DNA from 2 places in the Devosia sp. 2618 genome. Region 1 is predicted to be linked to the other one. Evidence: predicted binding sites of a transcription regulator. Region 1 holds the regulator's gene; the other holds the start of a gene.
The links. Region 1 encodes LexA, which represses DNA repair genes until DNA is damaged. Its sites were predicted from a motif close to TGTTCNNNNTGTGTTCNG; they were not measured.
Positions count from the first base shown of each region.

Region 2: a site for LexA is predicted at 6,931-6,948, ahead of ABIE28_RS12635 (PA0069 family radical SAM protein). Genes of this name have one in related genera too.

Region 1 is NZ_JBEPOO010000001.1:1,289,434-1,300,623, reverse strand. Features, by position in the region: gene ABIE28_RS06560 (peptidylprolyl isomerase) at 1-31, shown strand, start outside; gene trpE (anthranilate synthase component I) at 71-1,579, shown strand; gene ABIE28_RS06550 (anthranilate synthase component II) at 1,808-2,407, shown strand; gene trpD (anthranilate phosphoribosyltransferase) at 2,410-3,429, shown strand; gene trpC (indole-3-glycerol phosphate synthase TrpC) at 3,426-4,238, shown strand; gene moaC (cyclic pyranopterin monophosphate synthase MoaC) at 4,238-4,714, shown strand; gene ABIE28_RS06530 (molybdopterin molybdotransferase MoeA) at 4,711-5,913, shown strand; gene lexA (transcriptional repressor LexA) at 6,022-6,735, shown strand; gene ABIE28_RS06520 (cold-shock protein) at 7,118-7,330, shown strand; gene ABIE28_RS06515 (IlvD/Edd family dehydratase) at 7,637-9,448, opposite strand; gene ABIE28_RS06510 (amidohydrolase) at 9,911-11,190, shown strand, end outside.
Region 2 is NZ_JBEPOO010000001.1:2,506,716-2,517,905, forward strand. Features, by position in the region: gene ABIE28_RS12605 (tetratricopeptide repeat protein) at 1-196, opposite strand, end outside; gene ABIE28_RS12610 (electron transfer flavoprotein-ubiquinone oxidoreductase) at 303-1,949, opposite strand; gene ABIE28_RS12615 (uracil-DNA glycosylase) at 2,072-2,878, shown strand; gene ABIE28_RS12620 (MFS transporter) at 3,223-4,548, shown strand; gene moaB (molybdenum cofactor biosynthesis protein B) at 4,526-5,062, shown strand; gene ABIE28_RS12630 (MDR family MFS transporter) at 5,105-6,604, opposite strand; gene ABIE28_RS12635 (PA0069 family radical SAM protein) at 7,022-8,170, shown strand; gene ABIE28_RS12640 (HAD family hydrolase) at 8,177-8,860, opposite strand; gene ABIE28_RS12645 (hypothetical protein) at 8,954-9,541, opposite strand; gene ABIE28_RS12650 (hypothetical protein) at 9,622-9,795, shown strand; gene rnhB (ribonuclease HII) at 9,821-10,477, shown strand; gene ABIE28_RS12660 (site-specific DNA-methyltransferase) at 10,715-11,190, shown strand, end outside.

The DNA.
Region 1 (11,190 bases):
ACAGGCGCTGCAGCTCAATACCGGCCTGTAACCACAGGCCGGACCACCCCGGAAACTGGACACCACACCAATGGGCGACGACCTCTTTCAGCGCTTCTCCGAGCAATACAATGCTGGAAAGTCGCAGATCGTGTGGCGTCGCATCGTGGCGGATCTCGAAACCCCGATCGGCACCTATCTCAAGCTGGCGCAGGGCCGGAAGAACACCTTCCTGCTCGAGTCAGTGCAAGATGGGACGACGCGCGGTCGCTATTCGATCATCGGTAGCCAGCCGGACCTGATCCTCAAGGTCGATGCCGGTCAGGCGTCGATCAATCGGTCCGCGCAGGTCGACGACACCAGTTTCGAGCCCCTGCCCGACCTGCCGCTCGACGCGCTGCGCAATCTTGTGGCCGAAAGCGCCATCGAGGTCCCCGAAGGCCTGCCGCCGCAATCGGCCGGCGTCTATGGCTTTTTGGGCTATGAGATGGTCCGCTATATGGAAGTGCTGCCCAACAGCAATCCAGACGACCTCAAGACACCTGAATCGGTGCTGATCCGGCCATCGCTGCTGGCTATTTTCGACACGGTCAAGGACGAGCTTTATCTCACCGCGCCCGTCCATGTGCGGGCTGGAGTGTCCGCTCGTCAGGCCTATGAAGCCGCCGAAGGCCGGATCGACGACGCCATCGCCCGGCTGAGCCAGGCCCTGCCGACGACGCCTGCTTTGCCCGATCTTGAATCCATCGCGGTCAAGAGCAACACCAGCCGCGACGAATATTTCGCGATGGTCGCCAAGGCCAAGGACTACATCACCGCCGGTGACATTTTCCAGGTCGTGCTGAGCCAGCGGTTCGAGGCCGAGTTCAATCTGCCCCCGACCGCGCTGTATCGCGCGCTGCGCCGGACCAATCCCAGCCCCTATATGTATTTTCTCGATTTCGGCGACTTCGCGGTCGCGGGCTCAAGCCCGGAAATCCTGGTGCGTGTGCAGAATGGCGAAGTGACCATCCGCCCCATCGCCGGTACCCGCAAGCGCGGTTCGACGCCAACCCGTGATGCCGAACTGGCTGCCGAACTGTTGGCCGATCCAAAGGAGCTGGCCGAGCATCTGATGCTGCTCGATCTGGGCCGCAACGATGTCGGTCGCGTCGCCAAGACCGGTACGGTCAAGGTGACCGACAAGTTCTTCCTCGAATACTATTCACACGTCATGCACATCGTCTCGAACGTCGTCGGCGTGCTCGATCCGAAGTATGATTTCGTCGATGCGCTGTCGGCTGGCTTCCCGGCGGGCACCGTGTCGGGCGCCCCGAAGGTGCGGGCCATGGAAATCATCGACGAACTCGAAAAGTCGCGTCGCGGCATCTATGGCGGCTGCGTCGGCTATTTCGGCGCCGACGGCACCATGGACACCTGCATCGTGCTGCGCACCGGCATCATCAAGGACGGCAAGCTTTACGTGCAGTCCGGCGCAGGCATCGTCGCTGACAGCCAGCCCGACCTCGAGCAGATGGAATGCGAAAACAAAGCCCGCGCCCTGTTCAGCGCCGCCGAGGAAGCGCTACGCTATGCCGGCGAGGCGAGGATCGGGCAATGAGCGTAAATTTGGATAGCCCAAGCCTTTCCACTGCCGTCATTGCCCGGCTCGTCCGGGCAATCCAAGAGGTGCTGCCAGTAGGCATGGACCACCGGGACAAGCCCGGTGGTGACGATGGGGATAGTTTTGGGCCGCAACATCGATGGCGGGGCTGCTTCTGAAACCGGGGGTGCCGCTTGTGCGGGAATGACCCGGTGGTTGGAAAGAGACTGCTGAGGAGCGAGCCAAATGACCAAGACTCTCGTCATCGATAACTACGATAGCTTTACCTACAATCTCGTCCATTTCCTGGGCGAACTCGGCGCCGACATCACGGTCGTGCGTAACGACAAGATTACGCTTGATGAAATCGCCGCCATGGCGCCCGAAGCCATTCTGCTGTCGCCCGGGCCGGCGACGCCCAACGAAGCCGGCATTTGCCTGGCGCTGATCGACCGGTTTTCGGCAACCACGCCGATCCTTGGCGTATGCCTCGGCCATCAGGCTATCGGCCAGGCCATGGGCGGCGATGTGATCCGTGCGCCGCACCTGGTGCATGGAAAAACGTCGAAGATCCACCACACCGGCCAGGGCCTGTTCCGTGGGCTGAACAACGATTTCGAAGCGACGCGTTACCACTCGCTGATCGTCAAGCAAGACACCCTGCCCGACGTGCTCGAAGTGACTGCGACGACCGATGACGGCCTGATCATGGGCATGCAGCACAAGACCCTGCCCGTGCATGGCGTGCAGTTCCACCCCGAGAGCATCGCCTCGGAAAACGGCCATGCCCTGTTGCAGAACTTCTTGAACATTGCCCGCGACTTCAACCAGAAGAAGGCCGCGTAACAATGGATATCAAGGCAGCACTGCACAAGATTGCCGACCGCAAGGACCTGACCGGCGAAGAGATGCGCAGCGTCATGCGCATCATCATGTCGGGCGACGCGACACCCAGCCAGATCGGCGCGTTCCTGATGGGCATGCGCATCAAGGGCGAAAGCGTCGGCGAAATCGCTGCGGCGGTCTCGATCCTGCGCGAGCAGATGGTCAAGGTCGACGCCCCCGAAAACGCCGTCGACATTGTCGGCACCGGCGGTGACGGCGGCGGCACACTCAATATTTCGACGGCCAGCGCCATCGTGGTCGCGGCATCCGGCGTTCCGGTGGCCAAGCATGGCAACCGCGCTTTGTCGTCCAAGTCCGGTTCGTCGCAGGCGCTCGAAGCGCTGGGCGTCAAGCTGGACCTCACGCCCGAAGAAATTTCGCGCTGCATCACCGAAGCTGGCATCGGCTTCATGTTCGCGCCAAGCCACCACCCGGCCATGCGCCATGTGGGCCCTGCCCGAGCCGAAATGGGCGTGCGCACGATGTTCAACCTGCTCGGTCCGCAATCGAACCCAGCCGGCGTGCGCCGCTACATGCTCGGCGTTTATGCCGAGGAATGGGTTGAACCGGTTGCTGCGGCACTGCTCGCCAATCGCGCCATCAAGGCCTGGGTCGTGCATGGCAGCGATGGTCTGGACGAAATCACCGTCACCGGCCCCAGCTTTGTCGCCCAGATTGCCAATGGCGACCTGCGCAGCTTTGAAGTGACCCCGGAATCGGCAGGCCTCAAGCGCTATGACGCAAAGGACCTGCTCGGCGCCGATCCAGACTATAATGCCCAAGCCATCCATGCTTTGTTCGATGGCGCCCCCGGCGCCTATCGCGATGTCGTGCTGCTCAATGCAGGCGCGGCGCTGATTGTGGCTGACAAGGTTGCAGACCTGCGCGAAGGCGCAGAGGCGGCGGCCAGCATCGTCGACAGTGGCAAGGCCAAAGAAACACTCGCCCGCCTCGTGGCGGTATCGAACGGACGAGATAAATGACCGATATTCTCCAGCAGATCGAAGCCTATAAACGCGAAGAAATCGCGGCAGCAAAAGCCATGCGCCCATGGGCCGAAGTGGTTGCCGAGGCGCATGACCAGCCCGCGCCACGCGGCTTCATCAAAGCCATCAAGGCCAAGCGTGCCAAGGGCGAATATGCCCTGATCGCCGAAGTCAAAAAGGCCAGCCCCTCCAGGGGCCTGATCCGCCCCGATTTCAACCCGGCCGAAATCGCCCGCGCCTATGAGGCCGCAGGCGCCGCCTGCCTGTCGGTTTTGACCGACCGCCCCAGCTTTCAGGGCTCGCCGAGCTATCTGATCGAGGCCCGTGCGGCGACGCAGCTGCCCGTGCTGCGCAAGGACTTCCTGTTCGAAACCTATCAGGTCGCCGAAGCCCGCGCCTGGGGCGCCGACTGCATCCTCGTGATCCTGGCCGCCGTCGACGACGAAACCGCCCGCTACCTGCTCGACGCAGCCGAAGAATGGGGTATGGACGCGCTGGTAGAAGTACACGACCAGCTTGAGCTCGACCGCGCCCTGGCGCTTGAAGCCACGTTCATCGGCGTCAACAACCGCAACCTGCGCACCTTCGAGACCAGCATCGAAACCTCGATCAACCTCGCGGTCGGCGTGCCCAAGGGCACTCTGCTGGTCAGCGAAAGCGGCATTCTCAACCACGAGCATGTGCTCAAGCTCGACCGAGAAGCGGGCATCGGCACCTTCCTCGTCGGCGAAAGCCTGATGCGGCAGGACGACGTGGTGGCCGCCACGCGCACACTGCTGACTGGCTCGCCGCAGACCGCCGCCTGATGACCAACAGGCTCACCCACCTCAACGACCGCGGCGAAGCCCATATCGTCGATATCGGCGACAAGGCCGTTACCAAACGTCGGGCCGTGGCGCAGGCGCGCATCACTGCGGAGGCCGCCACGGTCAGCGCCATCATGGGCGGTGGGCTCAAAAAGGGCGACGCGCTTGCCGTCGCCCGCATTGCCGGCATCATGGCCGCCAAAAAAACCAGCGACCTGATCCCGCTCTGCCACCCCATTCCGCTGACCAAGGTGAGCGTCGATATCGAGGCCGATGGCGCCACAGCGATCACCATTCACGCGACGGCCGAAACCACCGGACAGACCGGCGTCGAAATGGAAGCGCTGGTCGCCGCCTCGACAGCTGCACTGACGCTCTATGACATGGCCAAGGCGATCGACCGCGCCATGACCATCACCGATATCTGCCTGCTGGAAAAATCCGGCGGCAAATCCGGCGACTTTGCCCGACCATGAGCCTGCTGCCCGTCGAAGACGCCATCGCGGCAATCCTGAAGCGCGTGCCCGCCCCCGTCGCCGAGACGGTATCGCTGGCCGATGCGACCGGCCGTGTGCTGCTCGAACCCATTGTCGCGACCCACAACCAGCCGCCGTTCAATTCGAGCGCCATGGACGGCTACGCCGTGCGCGCAGAGGACATCGTGCCCGGTCATCGCCTGCCTGTGGTTGGCACCTCGCAGGCCGGCGCAAGCTACGCCAAAACGCTGATGCCCGGCGAAGCGATCCGCATCTTCACCGGCGCCCCGGTGCCCGAGGGCGCCGATACTGTCATCATGCAGGAAGAGGCGCAGGCCAGCGATGGCTTTGTCTCCTTCACCACCGAAGCACGCCGTGGCCACAGCGTGCGCGCACTAGGCAATGACTTTGCCGTGGGCCAGCAGGTGGTCGACGCCCATGTCCGCCTCGCACCGATGCAACTGGCGGTCGCCGCCGCCGCCAATGCCGCAACGCTGCAGGTGGCCAGGCGCCCGCGCATCGCGCTACTGGCCACCGGCGACGAACTGGTGCTGCCTGGCTCCGAGCTTGGCCCCGACCAGATCGTCGCCTCCAACAGCTTTGGCCTGCGCCCCGAACTGCTGCCCTATGCCGAGACCGTCACCGACTACGGCATCGCCCGCGATGATCGGCAGGAACTGCGGGACAAGCTAACCGAGATATTCGCAGCCGAACCGGATGTGTTGATCACTACTGGCGGCGCCAGTGTTGGCGATCACGATATCGTCCAGGAAATCCTGGTCGACCTTGGCGTGACGCTCGATTTCTGGCGCATCAACATGCGGCCCGGCAAACCACTAATGTTTGGCACTCGTGGCAAGACGCTGGTGTTCGGCCTGCCCGGCAATCCGGTCTCGGCCATGGTCACATCCATGGTATTCATCCGCCCCGCTTTGCGCGCCTTCCTCGGCTTTCCTGAGCCCGCGCTGTGGAGCCTGCCGCTGGCTGGTCCCACGCCGCCCAACACCGCCCGCCGCCACTTCATGCGCGCCCATCTAATCCAGACGCCGACCGGCCCGCAGCTGCAGCCGATCGCGCAGACCGATAGCGGCCATACTTCGTCGCTGGCGCAGGCCGATATGCTGATCATTCAGCCAGAATTTGACCCTGGGCAGTCGCCCGGAACCATTGTCCGGGCCATCCCGCTCGACGGGTTCTGACGGACAACTCGCTGCCAAAAGCAGAAATTTGCTGGGCATATTGCAGAACATAACTGGAACGCGTATGGTCGTTCTGCCTATGTTCCGATTCCCGCTCCGAGAGGGCCCATGCTCACGCGCAAACAACACGAGCTGCTGATGTTCATCCACGAACGGATGAAGGAAAGCGGCATTCCTCCATCCTTTGATGAGATGAAGGATGCGCTTGATCTGGCATCCAAGTCCGGCATTCATCGGCTGATAACGGCGCTCGAAGAGCGTGGCTTCATTCGCCGCCTGCCCAATCGGGCCCGCGCGCTGGAGGTGGTTAAACTCCCCGATTCGATGAACCCTTCGCTCGGTGGCCGCAAGGCGCGCTTTGAGCCATCGGTGATCGAAGGCAATCTGGGCAAGGTCGCATCGCCCCCCTCGCGCATGTCGGCGGCCGAGGATTATGCCAGGCCGATTTCCATTCCGGTCATGGGCCGCATCGCGGCGGGTACGCCGATTTCGGCAATCGAGAATCACACCCACACCATCATGGTGCCGCCCGAAATGCTCGGCGCCGGTGAGCATTACGCGCTCGAAGTGCGCGGCGACTCGATGATCGACGCCGGTATTTTCGATGGCGACACCGTGCTCATCAAAAAGCAGGATGCCGCCAGCACGGGCGAGATCATCGTCGCACTTGTTGACGATGAGGAAGCAACGTTGAAGCGGCTGCGCCGCAAGGGCAACACCATCGCGCTCGAAGCAGCCAACCCCGCCTACGAAACGCGTATCTTCCCACCAGACCGGGTCAAGGTACAGGGACGCCTTGTGGGTCTGCTTCGCAAGTATTGACCATCGGCTGCTGATCTATGGGGCTGCGCAGTTGGCGCGGCCCCTTTTTGTTGGCGCGCACGCGAATTTGACCGGGACACCTTGCCTGCCAGCAACCGATGACGGAAATCACCCGGTCGCATATGTCGTTGTTTTGTCAGCACTTCGAACAAAAGCTGAAATGTGCTTCACAGTTGGCTGCAAACTGTCAATATCGTCCATCTTGCAATATAGACTATTCCGTGCCATATAGGTCGCATACGTTTTCAGCCTAAGTCGGCTGCCTAATGCCGGTTCGCCGGACCGTGGCTTCCTTCTCTACCATGCGAACGTTATTTTCCTCTGGCATGTTGTCATTGGATAACCGCTCGTTCGCTGATGCTACGAGCAAAAGGAAACTATCATGGCCCTCATCACCGGCACCGTTAAATTCTTCAACACCACCAAGGGCTTCGGCTTCATCTCGCCAGAAAATGGCGGCAAGGATGCTTTCGTCCACATCTCGGCTGTTCAGCGTTCGGGCCTCCAGGGCCTCTACGAGAACGACAAGGTGACCTACGAGCTCGAGACCGGCCGTGACGGCAAGGAATCGGCAACCAACCTGACCCTGCTCTAGTTTTTTCTAGACTGGCGAGCGCGCTTCGGCGCAGCTCGGATGAGGCCATCGCGATTTTTCGCGGTGGCCTTTTCTTTTGTGCATTGAGCTTTGGGGCACGTCCTCCTTCGACAAGTTCAGGGTGGTTCGAGGGTCGCTGCGTTCCCGCCTCACAATGAGGGCTACTCATATGGTCGAGTGTTCGAGTAGCCCTCATGGTGAGGTGCGAGTTCTGACGAGCCTCGAACCACGAGGGCATGCCACCACTCATCCCAAACAAAAAGGCCCGCGCGATGCGCGGGCCTTTCGTCATTTTCAGCGAACCAATCAGTGATTGTCGCGCGGCACGCCAAAAGTCTGGGCGATGCGCTGGTACTTTTCGGCTGGCTTGAGGATGGCGCCATCGCCGAGCTGGCCGACGATACCGCGCTGAATTTCCTGCCATGGCGTCTGGTGCTTGGGGTACTTGTAGCCACCGTTGGCTTCGAGTTCGGCCCGACGCGTCGCGATTTCCTCGTCCGAGATCAGTATATTGGCTTGACCCTTGTTGAGGTCGATCCGCACCTGGTCGCCCGTCTTGAGGATAGCGAGGTTGCCGCCCGCCGCCGCTTCCGGAGAGGCGTTGAGAATCGATGGCGAACCCGACGTGCCCGACTGACGGCCGTCGCCGATGCAGGCCAGCGCATGAATGCCCTTCTTGATCAGGTAATCGGGCGGCCGCATGTTGACGACTTCGGCCGCGCCCGGATAACCGATCGGACCCGCGCCGCGCATGAACAGCAGCGTGTGTTCGTCTATGTCGAGCGATGGATCGTCGATCCGGTGGTGGTAGTCCTCGGGACCATCAAACACCACCGCCTTGCCCTCGAACATGCCCGGATGGTCTGGGTTGTTGAGGTAGCGATCGCGGAACTCGGTCGAGATCACGCTGGTCTTCATGATGGCATTGTCGAACAGATTGCCGCGCAGCACGAGGAAACCGGCCTCGGCCTTGAGCGGATTGTCGAAATGGCGGATGACCTTGTCGTCCTGAATCGTGGACGCCCGGCAGTTTTCGCCAATGGTCTTGCCGTTGACGGTCGGGGCGTTCTCGCGGATCAGGCCCTGGGCCATCAACTCGTTGACCACCGCCGGCACACCGCCCGCGTGGTAGAAGTCCTCGCCCAGATACTCGCCAGCCGGCTGCATGTTGACCAGCAGCGGCACTTTGTGACCGTAGGTCTGGAAGTCCTGCAGGTCGAGCTCCACGCCGATGTGCTTGGCGATGGCCTGAATGTGGATCGGCGCGTTGGTCGAACCGCCAATGGCTGAATTGACCACGATGGTATTGATGAAGTTGTCCTTGGTCAGGACGTCGGAGGGCTTGAGGTCCTCGTGCACCATGTCGACGATGCGCTTGCCGGTGCGATAGGCCATTTCCTGGCGATCGCGATATGGCGCCGGAATGGCGGCCGAGCCGGGCAGCTGCATGCCGAGCGATTCAGCCAGCGAGTTCATGGTGCTGGCGGTGCCCATAGTGTTGCAGAAACCAGTGGACGGCGCCGAGGACGCGACCAGCTCGATGAACTGGGCATAGTCGATCTCGCCGGCCGCCATCATCTGGCGGGCCTTCCAGACGATTGTGCCGGAGCCGGTACGCTCGCCCTTGTGCCAGCCATTGAGCATCGGCCCGACCGACAGCGCGATGGCCGGAATATTGACCGTCGCCGCGCCCATCAACATGGCGGGAGTGGTCTTGTCGCAACCAATGGTCAGCACAACGCCGTCCAGCGGATAGCCATAGAGAACTTCGACGAGACCGAGATAGGCAAGGTTGCGGTCGAGGCCGGCCGTAGGACGTTTGCCGGTTTCCTGAATCGGGTGAACCGGAAACTCGATGGCAATGCCGCCCGCTTCGCGGATGCCTTCGCGCACGCGCTCGGCCAGCACGATGTGATGGCGGTTGCAGGGCGACAGGTCTGAACCAGTCTGGGCGATACCGATGATCGGCTTGTTGGACTGCAGCTCTTCGCGCGAGACGCCGAAGTTCATGTAGCGCTCGAGATAGAGCGCGGTCATGTCCGGATTGTCGGGGTTATCGAACCATGCGCGTGAACGCAATTTCTTGGGCGAATCGGCCCCGCCGTTTGCTGCCGTCATCTCAGATTTCCTCAAATCGCGGTCTCACAGGTCGCCCGCGTTAGAACCGTTCTAGCATGACGTACGGCAGAATGAAGGCCATTCCACGCAAAAATCATACAATTAATCATCACGGAACCTGCCTCGCCAAAATCCACCCCTCTCGATCAATTTGAGGAAATGCTTCGCGACCTTCTAAGCGCGATCGACGCATCCCGCTGCAGATTGGAGTGAGTGGAACTCCTGTTTTTCCCAAGGACATTTTGCCAGCTTTACAGACCGCCAAATTCCTATCCGCCCGCGTCGACAGCCCCACAAAGATCACTCAGCCCAATTTATAGGCATTAGTTTTTAATGCTAATTTTTAGGTCATAATGCGTTGACAATTCTAACTCACCACCTAGTCTGATGCCATTCCCGGCATTAGGGGCCCGCCGACGAAAAATTGGCGGGATTGCCGGGGACGTAATCAGGAGAGTTACTATGAAGCGACTAACCGTGTTGGCCGGTATTCTGCTTGCATCGACATCCATTGCTGCAACGGCACAGGATGCTGCAGCTCTGAAAGCTGAACTGGGCGAAATCGTCGATGGGAAGGCCAAGCTGACGCAGGAGATCGTCGACTCTGTTTTCAGCTTCGCCGAGGTCGGTTTCCATGAAACCGAGACCATGCGCTACCTCACCGAAATGCTTGCGGCCGAGGGTTTTACCATCGAAACCGGCATCGGGGGGATGCCGACGGCTTGGGTCGCAACCTGGAGCAATGGCGAAGGTCCCGCCATTTCGTTTAACTCCGACGTCGATGGCCTGCCCGGCCAATCGCAGATGCCCGGCGTGCTGGAGCGGATGCCGATGGTCGAGGGCGGATCGGGCCACGGCGAAGGCCACAATACGGGTATAGCGGTAAGCGTCGTCGCTGCGCTGTCGGTCAAAGACATCATGGAAAGCGAAAACATCACCGGCACGCTGCAGGTCTGGCCCGGCATTGCCGAAGAGGCTTTGGCAGCAAAGCAGTGGTTTGTCGCTGCCGGTGTTTTCGACGATATCGACGTGGTGCTCTCCAACCATGTTGGCAATGGCTTGAGCACGTCCTGGGGCCAGTCCAATTCGATGTCGATGATATCGGCCGAGTACAGCTTCACCGGCACATCATCGCACGCCGCTGTCAGCCCCTGGGTCGGCCGCAGCGCGCTCGATGCCGTGGAACTGATGAATGCTGGCTGGAACTTCCGCCGCGAGCATATGCACCCCAACCAGCGCTCGCACTACGTCATCACCAATGGCGGGCTGCAGCCAAATATCGTGCCGGACAATGCCAGCGTGTGGTATTATTTCCGCAACACGTCGCCGCAAGCCGCACTCGAAATGCTCGAGATTGCCGACGACATTGCCCAGGGCGCAACGCTGATGACCGGCACCAATTGGGAACGCCGCATTCTGGGTTCAGCCTGGCCATCGCATGGCAATGAGGCGCTGGCCAAAGCCATGTATGCCAATATCCAGAGCGTCGGCATGCCGGCCTGGAACGACGACGATCAGGGCTATGCCAAGGCCGTGCAGGAAGCCGTCGGTTCGGCGCCGATCGGGCTTCGCACCGAAATCGGCGATCTTGCTGGCCCCGTCGAAACCGTTGGCTCGGGCCCATCCGACGACATTGGCGCCGTCATGTGGACAGTGCCGACCGTTCGCCTGAGCTTTCCGGCCAATATCGCCGGCACAACCATCCACAACTGGCAGGCAGCCCTCGCCGAAGCGACGCCAAT
Region 2 (11,190 bases), 1.2 Mb from region 1:
CCTGCAACGCCTGCTGGCCGGCCATATAAGCGCCAGATACGCTGCTGCGGAACAATGGCATGACGTTGAAACGGGCCAGCGGGTCTGACTGCGCGGTCAGGACTGGCTGCGCCATTGTCGTGCTCGACATGACGGTCGCTGACAGTAGCAGGGCGACTAGCGCCGGACGCGCGAAGCGGTTCAGAAGCGATTTCACGAGACTGGAAACTCCCTTGGCCTATTGGGCCCGTTCTGGGCGCGAAGATTGTCCGTTTTGGGACTGCGCCGCAAGGGCGCGCCACATAGCGTGATCCATCTATGGGTCACATTCCGCTGTAGTTGGGGCCACTGCCCCCTTCGGGAGGCACCCAGGTGATGTTCTGGGCCGGGTCTTTGATGTCGCAAGTCTTGCAGTGGACGCAGTTGGCAGCGTGGATGCGGAATACCGGCGCGGCGCCTTCTTCGGCCATTTCATAAACCCCTGCAGGACAATAGAGCGGCGCAGGTTCGCCAAATCTGGGCAGGTTGTCGCGGACGGGCACGGCCGGATCAGCCAGCAAGAGATGGACCGGCTGGTCTTCGTCATGCGCCAGATTGGCGAGGTAGACGGAGGACGCGCGGTCGAAAGTTAGTTTGCCGTCTGGGCGTGGGTAAGTGATCGCGGGTAGCGCGCCCTTGGGCTGCAGGCCCTGATAATCCTGTTTTTCGTGATGGAGCGTGCCAAGCAGCGAGCGGCGGAAGATCGCCGAGGTCCAAAGTTCGACGCCAGCAGCGAGCGCGCCGACCACGGTGCCGAGCTTGGTCCAGAGCGGCTTGACGTTACGCACGCCTTGCAACTCGGTCGAGATACCGGTGGCCATGATGCGTTGACCGAAATCGGCGATGAGATCGTGCTGGCGGCCCATGCCGATGGCGTCAGCCACCGCGTCTGCCGCGCCGATGCCGGACAGAATGGCGTTGTGGATGGCCTTGAGGCGCGGCGCGTTCATGAAGCCTGCCGCACAGCCGATCAGGCCTCCGCCGGGGAAAGCAAGCGTAGGAATGGACTGCCAGCCACCGGCGGTGACGGCGCGGGCGCCATAGCTGATGCGGGTGGCACCTTCTAGCAGCGGCGCGACCGAGGGATGGGTCTTGAAGCGCTGGAATTCGTCGAAGGGCGACAGCGTCGGGTTCTTGTAATCGAGGTAAGTCACGAGCCCGACGTAAAGCTTGCGGTCTTCGGCGTGATAGACGAACCCGCCGCCGGATGTGGCATTATCGAGCGGGAAGCCAAGATAGTGGTCTACCTTGCCGGGCCGGTGGCGGTCGGCGGGGACTTCCCAGACTTCTTTGATGCCGAGCCCGTATTTCTGCGGTTCGCGGGCCAGGCTGTGCGAAGCGATGACATGTTTGGCCAGCGAGCCACGCGCGCCTTCAGCGATCAACGTGTACTTGGCCTCGAGCGCGATGCCTTCGGCAAAGCCGGGCTTGGGGTCGCCGTTGTGGTCGCGGCCGAGATCGCCGGTGATGATGCCGCGCACCGGGCCATTGCCGGAACTCAGGACATCCACCGCAGCGGTCATAGGGAAAATGTCGACGCCAAGTTCGGCCGCCTGTTCGCCGAGCCAGCGCACCAGATTGCCAAGGCTGACGATGACGCCGTTCGGAGTCTTGAGCTGGGGCGGCATCAGGGCGTGCGGCAGCGCCAGATCGTGCTTGGCGGTGAGGAAATGGTAGGTGTCGCTGGTGACATCGGGGCCGACAGGCGCGCCTTTTTGCCGCCAGTCGGGAATCAGTGCGTCGAGCCCGACAGGGTCCATAACGGCGCCCGACAGGATATGGCCGCCGATTTCTGCAGCCTTTTCAACGACGGTGACGGCGATTTCGGGGTGGCGTTGCTTGATGCGGATAGCGGCGGCCAGACCCGATGGACCCGCGCCAACAATCAGCACATCGGTCGAAAGGGTTTCGCGCGAACCGGCTTCTGCCATATAGAGTGCCTCTGTCGTCCAGTTGAGGTATCGCGCTGTCGAACCGTAACCGGGCCCACTTTTCCTGACAGCGTTCCGAGCGCGGCTGGCCGCGCCAAACGGGCTGTGACATAACAGAGAACATGGCTGAAACGCGACCGCTAAATCACGACGAAATGCTCGCCGTGCTCGACTGGTATCGAGCTGCGGGCGTTGACGTTGCCGTGGGCGAAGAGCCAATCGACCGCTTCGCGCAGCGTCCGCCGCAGCGGGTGATGCCTGTTGTCGCATCGGCAAATGCTTCAACAGAGCAGCGTCCTGTCGAAACACTACCGCTGGGCGGCGATCCGTCTGAAGCGCGCAGCCTTGCGGCATCGGCGAAGACGCTCGACGAATTGCAGACCATTTTGGGCAGCTATGATGGTTGCGGGCTCAAGCTGCGCGCCACGCAGCTGGTATTTGCCGACGGCAATCCCGAAGCCGACATCATGCTGATTGGCGAAGCGCCGGGAGCGGAAGAGGACCGGCAGGGTAAGCCATTTGTCGGCAAATCCGGGCAGTTGCTCGACCGCATGCTGGCCGCCATCGGGCTCGACCGCACCAAGGTTTACATTGCCAATACCGTGCCATGGCGGCCGCCGGGCAACCGCACGCCGACCCCTGAAGAGATGGCGCTGTGCCTGCCTTTCCTCAATCGACAGGTGGAGCTTGTTGCGCCCAAGCTGGTGATGACGCTGGGTGGCCCCGCCATGCAGACGGTGTTTTCGACCACGGCGGGCATCATCAAGATGCGCGGCAAGTGGTCGAGCGTGACCATTGGCAATCACACGGTCGAAGCCATTCCGACGCTGCACCCGGCCTATCTGCTGCGCAACCCGCCGGCCAAGGAGCAGGCCTGGGCGGATCTTTTGGCGTTGAAGGTGAAGATGAGCTCGGTGGGGCTGGGCTGACGGATTTGCACCTTCCCTACCATAGTTACCCCTAACCTAACCTAACCTAACCTAACCTACGCCCCTCCTTGATGATCGCGTTGCTTCCGCAAAGCGGGAAGCTCCCGATCAATTCGCTGTCCGAAGTGGGATTGCCGTTTCTGCGGGAATGACGCTGTGGGTGTGTGAACGAGGAAACCTTCGGCAGCGCGGGAGGTAAGGGCTTCCGCACGCGGCAGATTCCGCAGCAAAAACAAAATCTCGCCGCGGGGGCATTTCCGCTCTGCCATTCTGGGATCGCCGCGTTATGGTCATCGTCATGTGATTTGCAACGTTCCTCCTGATCCTGCACCGCCGAAAGCGTCATGGCCTCTGTAATCAAGATCTACGCTCTGTTCCTGGGGTCCGCGCTGCTGATGTTTGGCGGCGGCTTGCAGGGGCTGCTGTTGTCGGTTCGCGGCGCGGAAGAAGGGTTTTCACTGCTATCGCTGGGCCTGATCGGCACCGGCTGGTCGGTCGGCTTTGTGGCCGGGTCGATAACGGTACCGCTGGTGGTGCGCAAGGTTGGCCATATCCGGGCGTTCTCGGTGATGGCGGCCATCGGCACTGTCACCATTCTGCTCAACCTGTTGCTGATCAACGATGTCAGCTGGATCTTGCTGCGCGCACTATCGGGCTTCTGCTTTGCCGGCGCGGCGATGATCGTTGAAAGCTGGCTCAACGAAGTTGCCGAAAACAAGAGCCGCGGAACTATCTTTTCGATCTATGTGACGATCAATATGGCGGCCTCGACCATGGGCCAGATCGCCATGTCGGTGACCGGAACGGCCGGTTATCTGCCGTTCGTTCTGGGCGCCATCAGCTTTATCTGCGCGGTGCTGCCGACGGCGCTGACCTCGAGCCCGCAGCCGCGTCCCCTTGCCTCGGCCAAGATTGACGTGGTGTTGCTCTACAAAACCTCGCCAGTGGCGGCGATTGCTGCATTTTCGGTGGGCATGGCCAATGGTGCCTTCGGCACGCTGGCTCCGGTCTATGGCTATGAGCAAGGGCTGGATGCGAGCGGCATTGCGCTGCTGTTTGCCGTGGCCGCAATTCTCGGCGCGGTCGCGCAAATCCCGTTTGGGCGATTGTCTGACCGAATCGACCGCCGCATTGTGCTGATTGGATTGGCTGGCTTCGCAGCCGTTGTTGGCGCTTTGACCGTGCTCATCAATCCCGAGGCGGGATGGGTCATGTATGTGCTGTTTGCGGCCTATGGTTTTGCCGCCAACCCGATTTATGCGGTCGCGGTGGCTCATGCCAACGACTTCGCCAAGGACGGCGATTTCGCCAAGATCGCTGGCGGCATGCTGCTGATCTTGGGCATTGGCCTGGCGATTGGCCCGGCCGTTGCTTCGCTGATCATGGGAGCATGGTCGCCAGTGGGACTGTTCCTTGTGACGGCGACGTTCCATGGCGCGCTAGCCGTGACGGCATTCCTGCGCATGCGTGTGCGTAAGAGCAAAGACGCGGCCGATCGCGCGCCGTTCCAGCCCATGGGCAATGACAAGCAGGTGACGCCAGAAACTATTGTGCTCGATCCGCGGGCTGATAGTGATAGCCCCGAGATGGGCCATGCCGAGCGGCCGGTGCCCGAAGAGTTGGCAACGCCCCCCGAGGAGAAGCGCGATGTTCAAGACGGCACAGTTTGAGGACCGGGACTTCAAGCCCCTTTCCATTGCCGTCATCGCTGTCTCGGATACGCGGACGCTTGAGACCGATACGGGCGGCGCGCTGCTGAAATCACTTCTGGAAGCCGATGGCCATCGCTGCGCCGAGCGCGTTGTGGTGCGGGACGAGATCCAGCTCGTGCGCAAGGCAGTGCAGGGTTTTGTCGCCGATCCAGACGTAGACGTGGTGCTGACGACGGGCGGCACGGGATTTTCAGGCCGAGACATTACGCCAGAGGCTGTCGAGCCGCTGTTCGACAAGCGCATGGAAGGTTTTTCCGTGCTGTTCCACCAGTATTCGGCGACGACGGTGGGCACCAGCTCGATCCAGTCACGCGCGACCGCTGGCCTGATCGGCACGACCTTCGTGTTCTGCCTGCCGGGATCGCGCGGCGCTTGTCGGGATGCCTGGGAAGGCATTTTGAGCCACCAGCTCGATTATCGACACAAGCCCTGCAACTTCGTCGAATTGATGCCTCGGCTCAACGAGCGCTGAGGCGCATACAAAAACGGCGCCCCGTAAGGCGCCGCTGAATGCTTAGTGGCCGTGGGTCATTCCGGGTGCGCCGCCTTCCGGCTTGCGCACGAAAAAGGCCGCGATCACTGCAAAGACCGAGATGATGGCGCCGACGAAGAAGGCAAGGCGAATACCGCCGGCCATCGCCGCAATCGGCTCGGTGCCGCCTGCAACAAGGCTGGCCGTCTGGAGCGTCATCAAAGCCACGAACAGTGCCGTACCGGCCGCGCCGGCGACCTGCTGGGTGGTGCCGATCATGGCGCTACCATGCGAGTAGAGGTTTGGCTTTAGCGAACCGAGGCTTGCGGTGAACAGCGGCGTGAACATCAATGCCAGACCGATGCTGAGGGTCAGGTGACCGGCAAGCAGCAGCCAGATCGGGGTATCCTGCTGTACGAAAGTCAGGCCCCACATGACGATGCTGAGCAGGATGGCGCCCGGAACGATCAGCGGCGTTGGACCATAGCGATCAAACAGACGACCAACGAAGGGCGCGCAGAGGCCCATCACCAGACCGCCAGGCAGAAGCATCAGGCCAGTCTGCAAGGTGGTGAGACCAACCACACTCTGCAGGAAGATCGGCAGCAGGATCATGGTGCCAAACATCGACATCATGAGGATTGCCATCATCACCACCGAGACGGTGAAGTTCTTGGACTTGAGCGTGCGCAGATCAAGCAGCGCCTTGTTATCCTTCTGCAGCGAAAGCTGGCGGAAAACGAACAGGGCGATGAATACGACGCCAATGACCAGTGGAATCCAGGCTGGCAGGCCTGCCGAGACTTCGGCATCCGCGGCATGCAGCGCGCCTTCGCCCAGTCCGCTCAGCCCATAGACGAAGCCGCCAAAGCCAATGATCGACAGCAGAACCGAGACGATATCGAGCGGCGCCTTGGTCGGAACCGTGACATTCTTGATCAATGTCGAGCCCAGCGCCAACGCGCCCAGAGCGATCGGTAGCACGAGGATAAACATCCAGCGCCATTCCAGGACCGACAGGATCAGGCCGGAAATGGTTGGGCCGATAGCTGGCGCCACGGAAATGACGATGGAGATGTTGCCCATCGTCTTGCCGCGCGACTGCGGTGGCACCAGGTTCATAACCGTGGTCATCAGCAGCGGCATCATGATGGCCGTGCCCATGGCCTGAACCACGCGACCGACAATCAGCAGCTGAATGCCGGGGGAGACGGCACAGATCAGCGTGCCGAGCGAAAACAAGCTCATCGCCAGGGTGAAAACCGGGCGCGTATTGAGGCGCTGCAGCAGATAGCCGGTGATTGGAATGACCACCGCCATGGTCAGCAGGAAGCCGGTGGTGAGCCACTGGGCGGCATTTGCGGAAATGCCCAGGTCGCCCATCAGATGCGGCACGGCTACGCCCATAATGGTCTCGTTGAGAATGACCACGAAAGCGGAAACAAGAAGCAGTGCAATGACCAGCCTGTTGCGCGCGGCATTGTCCTCAGTGACTGGGGCGCTCACAGGTCCGGCGTCGAATGTGGCAGCATCAGTACTCATGATATTTCCTAAATCTAGATTTGCGTCGCTAGCAGGACGACGAACGGCGCCGGCGGAGACCGACAGCACCTTGAATGATTTTTGCGACAGTGAATGTCAGCAGAGTGGGTCGTTAAGTTTTTTATTCAGCAAGTCGGAACAGGCCAACGCGAGATGAACGATCTAGCGTTGCGCAGCATTTTCCCCGAGCCCCAAACGGTCGATCTGTTTATTCCCACACCCGGGCCCCGTCCACCCGCAGAATTGCACTTCTGGGTTGCAATTAAAGGGTTAGTCACCGTTGAAAGTCGCGACCCATGCCCATATGTGATACGGGAATGACATTGTGTTCTTGTTTTGTTCCATCGCGACTGTTACATCCTGAGACATGTTTTGCAGTCACGATTCGACTGCCAAGCGCCCGGCAGGAGAAGTCTCATGGCCCTCTATCAGGCCCCATCGTTTGAAGCTCTTGAAATGCTCAGCCGCAGCCGCGACGCCGATCTGGCGCGGCGCGAACTGCTCAACCCTGACCGTATTCGTGGGCGCGGCGCGCAATCCAATGTCAGCGGGCGATTTGAGAAGCAGAAGCGCGAGAGCTTTGACGACGGTTGGGACAATGTGGAGCCGCTCTCGATCTTTGAGACGGTGGAACATGTCGAACGCGCCAAGACGATCATCACCACCAATGACAGCCCGGACATTGGTTTCGAGCGCTCGATCAATGCCTATCGCGGCTGCGAGCATGGTTGTTCCTATTGCTTTGCGCGGCCCACGCACGCTTTCCTCGGCCACTCGGCGGGCATCGAGTTCGAGCGCGACATCTATGTGAAGGTCAACGCCGTCGACGCGCTGCGCAACGAGCTGGCGGCCAAGAGCTACAAGGTCAAGCCGATCGCCATGGGCACCAATACGGACCCCTATCAGCCGGCCGAGCGCGAGCACAAACTGACGCGCGGCATCCTCGAAGTCATGCTGGAGACGAAGCATCCCGTGATGATCACGACCAAATCGTCGCTAATCATTCGTGACCTCGATATCCTCACCGAACTGGCCAAGCTGGGCCTGGTGAAGGTGGCGATTTCCATGACCTCGATGGATCACAAGCTGAGCCGCCGGATGGAGCCCCGCGCATCCTCCCCTGCCCGCCGGCTGGAAGCGATCCGGCTGCTCAGCGAAGCAGGCGTTCCGGTAGCGGTGTTCGCCTCGCCGATGATCCCCGCGATCAATGATATGGAACTTGAGCGCATTCTCGATGCCGCTAAGGCGCAGGGTGCGGTCAGCGCGTCGATGATCTTGCTGCGGCTACCTGGCGAAGTCCGCGACGTGTTCCGCGAATGGCTGCTGCGCCATTTCCCGGACAGGGTTCGCCATGTGCTGTCGCTGGTGCGCGACACGCGCGGCGGCAAGGATTATGACTCGCGCTGGGGCACCCGCATGACCGGTGAAGGCCCCTATGCAACGCTGCTCCGCCAGCGCTTTGATAAAGCGCGCGAACGCTATGGGCTGGACGTGAAGCTGCCCGGACTGCGCAACGATCTGTTCGTGGCGCCAAAGCTTGAAGAACGGCAGATGAGCCTTTTCTAGGAAGGCCTAGACCGTAGCCATGGCGATGCGCGCCGCAATGAAATCGAGCAGAGACTGCTCGTCATAGCTTGCCGTGGTGATATCGGCACCAACAGCCCGGAGGTCGACGTCTTCGAGGCTAGTGCGGATGCCGACGGTTGCGAGACCTGCAGCAACCGACGACGCGATGCCAGTGCGCGAATCTTCGAAGGCCACCGACAGCTCGGCCTTGGCATTGAGAAGGCGCAGCCCCTCCAGATAGGGCAGCGGGTGCGGTTTGCCGTGTGGTAGTTCGGCGCCGATGACGATGGCGGCAAAACGCTGGCGGATGCCGAGCCCGTCGATGATCAGATCCGCATTGGCACGAGGCGCGTTGGTGACGGCTGCGATTGGCAAACCGGCCGCTTCAGCTAGGTCGAGCAGGTAGAACAGGCCGGGTACTGCGTGAATTTCGGTATGGGCCAGTTCGCGGAACACAGCTTCCTTATGATCCAGAACCGCCAGCCCTTCCTGAGGCGACAGCTGCGGCAGCAGGCGTCGTGCGATGTCGACATTGGCAAAGCCCTGCAGCTCGCGGATGAAGCGTGGCCGGTCGAAGAACTCGCCAAACGGCTCGAAGACGCGATTGAAGGCTTCGAGATGGACCGGATCGGTATCGGCCAGAGTGCCGTCGATGTCGAAGAACAGGGCAGCGCCAGGAGCAAATTGCATAGGAGTAAAGCCTAGGAGGGAAGCGGGGCGAACCGACAGCAAATCGGCTGATCAGTCAACGTGTGTTGTGCGGCGGCGTATCGCTGTTGGCTTTTAGTATTGCGCCACCCGACGCGCATAGGTGGCCATGAAATCGATCGATGCGGCGACACCACGCAGGGACAAGGCCACATCCTTAGCTGGGACGACGTCGATCAATGGGACGGAGAGCGTTACGGCTTCACTATCGCGCATGGCCTCGAGCAAGGCTTCCTCGCGCAGAGGGTCGCGGATGAAGAACTGGTTGGCGGTGTCGTAGCGTGTTTCGAGATCGTTGATAAAGTCGAAGTTCGCGGGCGTCTCACCGGTCATTGCCAGTTCTATGGGGCGCGTCTGATCGATGGCGACGTCGTCCGCGGCTACCGTTATGGCGATATCGAGATCGCCGTTGAGGCGGTTGCGGAACACGGTGAGTTTGTAAGCTGGAAGGCCAGCGGCGTTTTTCTCGTTACTGCCGGTGCTGGCGAAACAGGAAATTCCGTAATAATCGACCGCGTCCTCATCGATCTCGTCGGGGCACACGGCGAGCCAATCGCGATTATATTCGCGCCACTCACCAAAAGGGTGGTGAAATGGCTCAGCCTGAATAGACGACGCCGCCGCAGCAATCAGGACAACAGCGCAGAACACTCTGCCGATCATGTAGTTTGCTTCCCCTTACGGCTTAGGCTAGCTGATATATAGCGCCAACAAGGCGACAATACAGGGACAGCGCGGATAAAATGCTAGTTGGGGTGAAGACGAGCATTCTCGACGATCTGACGCTGCTGGAGCTGGACGCCGATGGTCCGATATTGGCGACGGACCAGGACGCACCAGACCTGATCGGGGCGGCATTCAGTGCCAGTTCGCGCAACGCTGCTGGCGAGGCTTTGATTGCGCGGCAATTGACTTGATGCCCGCCAGAGCCATGCTGCTGGCATGCTTTTCGATTCGACTATCCAGACCACTCCCGACTATTCCCACGAGCTCGCGCTGCAGGCGCGGGGCGCGAGAATTGTTGCGGGCGTGGACGAAGCCGGGCGCGGTCCGCTGGCCGGGCCTGTAGTGGTTTCCGCCGTTGTGCTGGATGCGAGGACCATTCCGGCAGGGCTCAATGATTCCAAGAAGCTGAGCGAAGAACAGCGCGAGGTTCTATTCGAGCAGATCATGGTATCGGCGCTCGCTGTTTCGGTGGTGGTGGCACCGCCATCCATCATCCTGAGCCACAATATTCGCGGGGCAACCTTGTGGGGCATGGCGCAGGCGGCATCGAGCCTGTCACTGCGGCCAGACCGCGTGCTGATCGATGGGCGCGATGTGCCAATGGGGCTGCCCTGCGAGGGGCTGGCGCTGATCGGTGGTGACGGGCGCAGTGTGTCGATTGCGGCAGCGTCGATTGTCGCCAAGGTCACCCGGGACCGGATGTGCCAAATCATGGATTGCGATGCGCCCCATTTCGGCTTTGCCGGGCATAAGGGTTATTCGACTGCGAAACATATGCGGGCGCTGGTGGAGCATGGCCCTTGCCGGCACCACCGCGAGGAATTTGCGCCGGTGGCGGAAGCCTGGGCTCGGGTTCGGATGGCGGTGGCTTAGGGATGCACGCCCTCGTGGTTCGAGGCTCGTGAAGAACTCGCACCTCACCATGAGGGCTACTGGACGTTAAATGTATCGACAGCCCTCGGTGTGAGGTAGGAGCGAAGCGGTCCACAACGCACCGCGCCTTTGCCGCCTCAACGGGCGCGTCTTAACCCCTCGCTAACCCCTTACAAACGCTCCATTAACCCTGGCGCGCTATAACGGGTTTGTTAGTACTGCGTTAGGGTTAAGTGTATGTTGCGTACCGCGCGTACGGCTCCAGAAGCCGCTGCGGAGGAGACCCAGCGTCTCCCGATCGATACCATTCTTGTGGGTGACTGCATCGACCACATGAACGCCTTGCCAGCTGGCTCGGTTGATCTGATTTTCGCTGATCCCCCATATAACCTGCAGCTGGAACAGAGCCTCACCCGCCCTGACCAGAGCAAGGTTGATGCGGTGGATGACGAATGGGACAAGTTCGAGAGCTTTGCCCATTACGACACTTTTACCCGGGCGTGGCTGAAGGCCGCGCGGCGGGTGCTCAAGCCGGATGGGGCCTTGTGGGTCATCGGCAGCTATCACAATATTTTCCGCGTCGGGACGGCGCTCCAGGACCTCGACTTCTGGATGCTCAACGACGTGATCTGGCGCAAGGCCAACCCAATGCCGAACTTCCGCGGCACGCGGTTTACCAATGCCCATGAAACCCTGATCTGGGCTGCGCGCAG